2 regions of the Dietzia sp. CH92 genome follow, and region 1 is predicted to be linked to the other one. Evidence: riboswitches for the same ligand, from Rfam matches in the RefSeq annotation. Region 1 holds a riboswitch; the other holds the start of a gene.

Evidence for each region. A riboswitch is a leader RNA that binds a small molecule or an ion and turns the genes downstream of it on or off. The one in region 1 is predicted to bind cobalamin.
Region 2: it holds a riboswitch for cobalamin, as region 1 does, so the genes downstream of both, RWK90_RS07180 (ABC transporter substrate-binding protein) here and RWK90_RS07770 (ABC transporter substrate-binding protein) in region 1, are expected to answer to the same signal.

Annotation. Positions count from the first base shown of each region.
Region 1 is NZ_JAVHXC010000003.1:281,729-286,137, forward strand. It holds gene RWK90_RS07760 (iron chelate uptake ABC transporter family permease subunit) at 1-451, shown strand, start outside; gene RWK90_RS07765 (ABC transporter ATP-binding protein) at 448-1,272, shown strand; cobalamin riboswitch at 1,377-1,535, shown strand; gene RWK90_RS07770 (ABC transporter substrate-binding protein) at 1,653-2,651, shown strand; gene RWK90_RS07775 (iron ABC transporter permease) at 2,653-3,759, shown strand; gene RWK90_RS07780 (ABC transporter ATP-binding protein) at 3,756-4,409, shown strand, end outside.
Region 2 is NZ_JAVHXC010000003.1:157,236-161,644, forward strand. It holds gene ggt (gamma-glutamyltransferase) at 40-2,058, shown strand; cobalamin riboswitch at 2,090-2,228, shown strand; gene RWK90_RS07180 (ABC transporter substrate-binding protein) at 2,318-3,247, shown strand; gene RWK90_RS07185 (iron ABC transporter permease) at 3,244-4,272, shown strand; gene RWK90_RS07190 (ABC transporter ATP-binding protein) at 4,269-4,409, shown strand, end outside.

The sequences.
Region 1 (4,409 bases):
GGGTTCGCTGGCCGACATCCGCTGGTCCGACGTGGCGGTCTGCGCAGTGGTGGTCTGCCTCGGGCTCGCGCTCTGCCTGCTGCACACCTCGAGCCTCGACGCGTTCACCTTCGGCCAGGACTCGGCGGCCTCGTTGGGCGTCGACGTGGCGCGCACCCGTCTGGTGCTGCTCGGCGCGACCGCCCTCATGACGGCCGTGATCGTGAGCACCTGTGGGGCGATCGGGTTCGTCGGCCTGGTCCTGCCCCACGCCGCGCGCGCCCTGGTGGGCGGTCGCCACCGCGTGCTGGTCCCGACCACCGCGCTCATGGGCGCGATCTTCCTGGTGTGGATCGACGCGGTCTCCCGCACGGTGCTGGCCCCGCAGGAACTCCCGATCGGCGTGGCCACCGCGCTGATCGGGGTGCCGGCGTTCGTCGGCCTGCTGCTGCGGCGAGAGTGGACGCGATGACCCGCCGCGGGGACCTGGTGCCCCCCGACCGCGACGCGGAGGTAGCGGGCTCCGTCGGTGGCGCGACCCTGGAGGCCCGGAATGTCTCGTGGTCCGCCCGTGGCCGGCCGATCGTCACCGATGTCAGCCTGGCACCGGCACCCGGATCCGTGGTGGGCGTGCTCGGCCCCAACGGCTCGGGCAAGTCGACACTGTTGAGGCTGATGGCCGGGCTGCTCCACACGACGACCGGCCAGGTACTACTCGAAGGCGAAGACGTCCGGACGCTGTCGCGCAAACAGTTCTCCCGCCGTGTGGCCCTGGTCGAGCAGGAGGTGAGCACCGACCAGAACCCCACAGTGCGGGACGTGATCGAGCTCGGCCGGATCCCTCACCGCGCGGCCTGGTCCGGGCCGCGGCCGGGGGACGAGGCGGTCGTGGCGCGTGCCGCCTCCACGGCGGGGCTCGCCGAGCGCATCCATCAGCGATACCGGACGCTGTCCGGAGGCGAGCGTCAGCGGGTGCAGATCGCCCGGGCGTTGGCGCAGGAGCCCGAGGTGCTGATCCTGGACGAACCGACCAATCACCTGGACGTCCGGCATCAGCTGGACCTCCTCGCGCTGGTGCGGGGGACGGGCGCCACGGTGATCGCAGCGCTGCACGACCTGAATCTCGCGGCAATGTTCTGCGATCGTCTGGTGGTGCTGTCCGGTGGGCGGGTGATCGGCGACGGGTCGCCGGCGGAGGTCCTCACCCCGGAGCTGATCGACGCCGTGTACGGCGTCCGGGCGGCTGTGACGATTGACGACGGGGGGCTGCACGTGCGGTACATCGCCCGCTGATCCCGAGGCGGGAGGCCGGATCTGTGACTCCCCTGCAGCGACCGGGCCGGTAGCCCGCGGATCGGAACCCCGGTCGCTGCGACCGCCAGCCCGGTGCGGGCACGACTTCCTCTGCGCGACGCGGTATGCCTATGCTCACTACGCACTACTGACTTCCGGACGCAGGGGAAGACCGGTGAGAATCCGGCGCTGACCCGCAACGGTGTGCCGCCACGCATGCGTGACGGCGAGCCCGATCGCCTGCCCGGAGGCCTGACTCCACCAGTCATCGCCGAGGTCTGCGATCCGGAGTCCTGCCAGGTGACGTGGCGTCGTCGACGCCTGCCGTCCTGCGGGTCCGCCGTGTTCGTCGACCACACGACACGATCCGAGGTCTGATCATGTTCCGTCACCGTCCCGTCACCACTGCGGCCGCCCTTCTCGTGGCCGGCCTGGCCCTCACCGGCTGCTCCCGCGGGGAGGCGCTCGAGGCCGGCGGCGCCGCCGAGCCGTTCGCCGAGCCCGTCACCATCACCAACTGCGAGCGCGAGGCCACCTACACCGAGCCGCCCCGACGCATCATCTCGATGAACGACCACGTCACCGAGACCCTCATCCAGATGGGCGCGGGCGACCGGATCGTCGGGATGGGCTACGGCGAGCAGAACGACGTGCTGCCGGAGGTCGCCGACCAGTTCCACGCCATCCCCTCCCTGGCCGAGGAGTACCCCACCTGGGAGCAGATCGTGGACCTCGAGCCCGACCTGGTGGTCGCCGGGATGCGCAGTGCGTTCGACGACAAGGAGGGCCGCAGCCGCGACGCCCTCGAGGCCGCGGGCATCAACACGTTCCTGTTCTCCGAGTACTGCGGCGAGGGCTTCCCGGACCTGTCCATGCTCGAGACCGACTTCTCCCAGCTCGGCCGCGTCCTCGGCGTGGAGGACGGCGCCCGCGGTCTGACGGACCGGATCACCGACGAGATGGAGGACGTCCGCGCGACGCTCGACGCCGCGGGCGTGACCGGGCTCCCCACCTTCTTCTACGACAGCGGAGAGGCCGAACCCACGACCATCGGCGGGGTGGGCATCGGCCAGCTCATCGGCGAATACGCGGGCGCGGACAACATCTTCTCCGAGGGCGACCGTCCCTACCTCAAGACCACGTGGGAGATCCTCGGCGAGCGCCGCCCGGAGGCGATCGTGGTGCTGGACTACGGAGCCACGAGCGCCGAGGACAAGATCGCCTACCTGCGCGCCCAGCCCATCATGGCCACCACCCCGGCGATCCGGGAGGACCGCATCGTGGTGGTCCCGTTGTCCGACTTCTTCGAGAGTTCGCGGATGACTACCTCCACCGAGGCGATCGCCCGCGAACTGCACCCGCACGCGTTCGGGCAGTGACATGACGTCGGTAGCCGAGAGGCCCGCCCACGTCGTCGACGGAGCCACCACCAGCACCCTCTCCCCCGCCCCCTCCGGCCGCCGGCCCCTCGCGCTCATCTGCCTGCCGCTCGTGGCCCTGCTCGCGGTGTCGATCGCGGGGGGCGTCTCGCTGGGCTCGGTGTCCATCCCGATCGGGGACGTGTGGGCGATCGTCGCGCACCGCCTCGTCCCGGGCGCGTTCGAGCCGTGGTGGACCGATGCCCGCGAGGCGATCGTCCTCGAGTCGCGACTGCCCCGCGCGCTCATGGCGGCGGCCGTGGGCGCCTCCCTGGCCGTCGCGGGCGGTGTGGCGCAGGCGGTGACCCGCAACCCGCTCGCGGACCCGTACCTGCTCGGGGTCTCCTCGGGCGCGGGCTTCGGCGTCGTCGCCCTCACTGTCCTCGGGGTGGGCGCCGGGATGTGGGGCGTGTTCACCCTGCCCATGGCCGCGTTCGTCGGCGCGTTGCTCCCCCTGGCCGGAGTGGTGCTGGTGGCCCGCCGCGCCCACGACACCACCGCCATCGTGCTGGTGGGGGCGGCCATGACGATGGTCTTCGGCGCGCTCAACACCTTCACGCTGCTGGTGTTGGGCGACGACCACCAACTTGGCACGGTCATGCGGTGGCTCGCCGGCGGGTTCGGCGACGCCGGATGGACGATGGTCTGGGCGCCGATCGCGATCCTCGCCGTCGCCGGCACGGTGGTGATGCTGTGCAGCCGCCACCTGGACCTGCTCCTCACCGGCGACGACGGCGCCACCGCCATGGGCGTCAACGTGCCGCGGTTCCGGATCCTCATGCTGCTGCTCGTCTCGCTGCTCACCGCGGGAGCCGTGGCGGTGTCGGGGACCATCGGGTTCATCGGCCTGCTCATCCCGCACCTCGCGGGTTTCCTCACCGGCCGCACGTCCGCGCGCCTGCTGCCCACCGCGGCCCTGCTCGGCGCCCTCGCCCTGGTCCTGGCCGACATCACCGCCCGGTCGGTGAGTGAGGGCACCGAGCTGCCGGTCGGCGTCATCACGGGCGTCGTGGGCGGGCCGGTGTTCCTGGCGATGCTGTGGCGGCGCTACGGGAAGGCGTCGATATGACCACCCTCAGCGCGAACGGTGTGTCCGCCCGCCTGGGCGGCCGGCAGATCCTCGACGGCGTCGACCTCACCGTCAGTCCCGGCCTGGTCACGGCCCTGGTCGGGCCGAACGGCAGCGGCAAGACCACCCTGCTGCGGACCTGCTACCGGGCGCTGCCGGTGTCGGCGGGGATGGTGACGGTGGACGGCGCGGACATCGCCTCGCTGCGACGCCGCACGCTCGCCCGCGCGGTGGGCGCCAGCACGCAGGAGCCGGTCTCGCTCGGCGGAATCACGGTCCGCGAGTCGGTGCGCCTGGGCCGGACGGTCACCCGCGGGCCGTTCGAACCGCTCGGCGCCGACGACGCCGCGGTTGTCGAGACGGTCCTGGCGCGGGTCGGGCTGACCGGGCTGGCCGACCGGGACGTGCTCGCCCTGTCCGGCGGGGAGCGGCAGCGGGTGTCGATCGCGCGCACGCTCGCCCAGCAGCCCGACGTCCTCCTGCTGGACGAGCCCACCAACCACCTCGACCTCCACCAGCAGCTGTCGGTCCTGGCGCTGCTGCGCGAGCTCGCGGCCGGTGGCCTGGCGGTGCTGCTCACGATTCACGACCTGCGCATGGCCGTCGAGTACTGCGATGCCGTCGCGGTCCTGCACCGCGGGCGCCTCGTG
Region 2 (4,409 bases), 120 kb from region 1:
CCCTGGGAGGAGGTACCCGGCTCCGGAAGGCGGCCCGCCATGCACTCTCGGACTTCCCGACGGATCGCACGCGCGGTCCTCGCCCTGGGACTCGCGCCCGTCCTCGCGCTGTCGGCCTGCTCGTCCGACCCCGGAGGCGCCGAGCAGGAGGCCGCGCCCACCTCGTCGTCGCCCCCGGACCGTCCCACCTCCGCGCGCCCGGGTGCGCTCGGCGGCGAACCCCTCCCCGTCCAGGACACCGCCCCGTGCGCCCAGGACGGCGGCGGCACGCCCGTCGCCCGCACCGCCGACGGAGCCGCACCCGAGGGCCCGATCTCCCTCAACCCCGAGGTCGCGACCGGGTACCGCACCGGGATGCGACCCGTGGCCACCGCGTCGTACTCGGTCTCCACCGCACACCCGCTGTCCACCCTGGCCGCGTGCGAGGTCCTCGCCGACGGCGGCACCGCCGCCGACGCCCTCGTCACCGCCCAGGCCGTCCTCGGGCTCGTCGAACCCCAGTCCTCCGGGCTCGGCGGCGGCGGATTCCTCGTCCATTACGACGCCGACCTGCGGCAGGTCCAGACCTACGACGGACGCGAGACCGCGCCCGCCGCCGCCACCGCCGACTACCTCCGCCACATCTCCCCCGAGGACACAGGCGAACCGCAGCCCGACGCGCGGCGCAGCGGCCGGTCCGTCGGCGTCCCCGGCATCCTCCGCCTCCTCGAGACCGCGCACACCGAGCACGGCGCCCGCGAGTGGGGCGAGCTCTTCGACCCGGCGGCCCGGCTCGCCGACGAGGGCTTCGACATCAGCCCCCGCCTGGCCGAGTCCATCGCCGCCTCCGCCGAGGACCTCGCCCGCGACCCCGACGCCGCCACCTACTTCCTCGACGGCGACGCCGGCAAACCCGCCGGGACCCGCCTGACCAACCCCGCCTACGCCAAGACCCTGGCCGCCATCGCCACCGAGGGCGCCGACGCCTTCTACACCGGCGCGATCGCCGAGGCGATCGTCGAGCAGGTCAGCACCGCCCGCGAGGGCATCACCCCCGGCGCCATGACGCTCGACGACCTCGCCGGCTACGAGGCCGTGGAACGCGACCCCGTGTGCAGTCCCTACCGCGACCACGCGGTGTGCGGCATGGCGCCGCCGTCCTCCGGCGGCACCGCGGTGGCCTCCACCCTCGCCATGCTCGCCGAGTACGACCTCGCCGCGTACCCGCCGGTCGACGTGGGGCCCGACGGTGGCCTGCCCGCCCCCGAGGCCGTGCACCTGGTCACCGAGGCCCAGCGGCTCGCCTACGCCGACCGCGACGTCTACATCGCCGACCCCCGCTTCGTGCCGCCGCCGCTGGGCTCGGCCATGACCCTGCTGCGGCCCGGTTATCTCGCCGACCGCGCCGGTCTCATCGACACCGAACGGTCCATGGGCGAGGCCGAACCCGGCGAGTTCGCCTTCGACGCCCGCGGCGTGTTCACCGGCCCCGAACACGGCACCACCCACATCAGCATCATCGACGCCGAGGGCAACGCCGCCGCCCTCACCACCACCATCGAGTCCGCCTTCGGCTCATTCCAGATGGTCGAGGGCTTCCTGCTCAACAACCAGCTCACCGACTTCGCCGCCGAACCCCGCGACGAGAGCGGGGAACTGCAGGCCAACCGCGTCCAACCCGGCAAGCGACCCCGCTCGTCCATGGCCCCGACGCTGGTGTTCGACGGCACGCCCCTCGCGCGCGGCGAGCTGCGCGCGGTCGTCGGCTCGCCCGGCGGCTCGCGGATCATCCAGTTCGTCGTCAAGACCCTCGTCGGGATGCTCGACTGGGAGCTCGACCCGCAGCAGGCCGTGGGCTCCCCGTCGTTCGGGGCGATCAACTCCCCCGAGACCGCGATCGGCGGCGAGCACCCGGCGGTGACCGACGACTCCGAGCTGACCCGGTGGCTCACCGAGCGCGGCCACGAGATCTCCACCGAGGAGCAGTCCTCGGGGCTCTCGGCGATCCTGCGCCAGTCCGACGGCACCCTGGTCGGCGGTGCCGATCCCCGGCGCGAGGGGGTCGTGCTGGGCGGGTGACGCGGCCACTTCTGCCCGTCGCGGCCGCTCGGCTACCCTCGAGGGGTCCGGCCCCGCGCCGGGCGACCGAGGTGCTCGGCGGAAGTCGGTGGGAATCCGACGCTGTCCCGCAACTGTGATCCCGTCCCCCACACGGGCAAGCCAGGTCGGCCGGATCCTCGGCGCGAGTACGAATCGACCTCGGACGAAGGACGGTTGCGTGCAGCGGCCCCGCGCCGCGGCCCGAGCTGTTCTCGTCCTCCGGATCACGGAGGATGCCGTGCACCACCCCAGCCCACACCACGGCCCGCGCGCCCGACGCGCCCGCTCCCTGCTCATCGCGCCCCTGGCCGCGCTGGCGCTCGTCGCCACCGCGTGCGGCGGCGCCGACGGCGAGGACGCCGCCCCCGCCGACCAGACCGGCGCGGCGGCCGGCGAGCCGCAGGCCATCGTGTCCCTGAGCCCCACCACCACCGAGATGCTCTACGCCGTGGGCGCGGGCGACCAGGTGGTGGCGGTGGACGAGCGCTCGGACTTCCCCGAGGGCGCCCCGGTCACCGACCTGTCCGGCTACACGCCCAACCTCGAGGCGATCCTGGGCTACGGCCCCGACCTCGTGGTGCTGACCGACGACAACGCCGACGTCGTGGCCGGGCTCGAGCGCTCGGGCGTCGAGGTGCTGCAGCTGTCGGCCGCCCAGACCCTCGACGAGACGTACACCCAGCTCGAGCAGGTCGGCGCGGCCACCGGCAACATCGGCGAGGCCGCCGAGCTGGTGTCGAAGATGCAGGGTGAGATCGACGAGATCGTCGCGTCCGTGCCGCAGCGCGAGACGCCGCTGACGTACTTCCACGAGCTGGACGACACGTACTACACGGTCACCGACGACACGTACATCGGCGAGGTGTACTCCCTGCTCGGCCTGACCTCGATCGCCACCGGCGACGACACCTACCCGCAGCTGTCCGAGGAGCTCATCCTCGAGGCCGACCCGGACCTGGTGTTCCTCGCCGACGGGCAGTGCTGCGGCGTCACCGCCGAGACCGTCGCGCAGCGGCCCGGCTGGGGCGGGCTCACCGCCGTGCGCGAGGGCCGCGTCCACGTGGTGGACGAGGACCTGGCCAGCCGCTGGGGCCCGCGCGTCGTGGACTTCATGCGCGAGGTCGCCGCGATCGTCGCGCAGATCCCCGCCACCCAGCCCGCGTCATGACCCGCCCGTCGCCCCGCCACGCCCTCGTGCTGGGCGGGGCGACGCTGCTCTTCGGCGCGGCGATGCTGCTCGGCACTCTGATCGGTCCGGCCGGGCTCACCGCGGGCGGGGTGCTGCTCGACCTCGTCGACCGTCTGCCGCTGGTCGCAGTGGACTCCGGGCTCACCGAGCGCCAGCAGGTGATCCTGTGGGAGATCCGGATCCCGCGCGTGGTGCTGGGGGCGATCGTCGGTGCGACGCTCGCGATCGCCGGTGCCACCTACCAGGGCGTCTTCCGTAATCCGCTCGCCGACCCGTACCTGCTGGGCGTGTCCAGCGGCGCCGGGCTCGGCGCGACCCTGGCGATCGTGGTGGGCGGGGCGGCGGGCTCGGGACTCGTGCCGCCCGCCGCGTTCGCCGGCGGCATGATCGCGGTGATGGCCACGTACGCGCTGGGGCGCAGCGTGGGCGGCGGGCGCAGCGAGGTCGTCATCATCCTCGCCGGCGTCGCGGTGGCCGCGTTCGCCAGCGCCATCCAGACGTTCTTCATGCAGCGTCACGACGAGACGCTGCGGCAGGTGTACTCGTGGATGCTCGGCCGCCTCACCACGAGCGGGTGGACCGACGTGCAGACCGTGCTGCCGTACGTGCTGGTCTCGGTGGCCGTGATCGCCCTGTTCCGCCGGATGCTCGACGTCATGGCGGTCGGCGACGTCGAGGCCGCCACCCTGGGCATCGCCCCGGCGCGCGTGCGGCTCATCCTCATCAGCGTGGCCACCCTCGGCACGGCGGCGGTCGTGTCGGTCTCGGGCCTCATCGGGTTCGTGGGCATCGTCATCCCGCACGCCGTGCGGATGCTCATCGGGCCCGGGCACCGGCTGTTGCTACCCACGTCCCTGCTGGTGGGCGCGACGTTCCTCGTCCTGGCCGACGTCGTGGCCCGTACCGCCATGAGCCCGGCCGAGCTGCCGATCGGCGTGGTCACCGCCGCGATCGGCGCCCCGTTCTTCCTGGTGGTCCTGCGTCGCAGTCGGGGGCAGATATGAGCCCGACCGACCCCGTTCGCCGGGCCCCCTCGGACCCGACCACGCCGCGCCACCCCGCCTTGGCCTGCCGCGACCTGCACGTCGCGCGCGACCGCGCGCCGGTGCTGCACGGCATCGACCTGTCGGTGCCCGCCGGG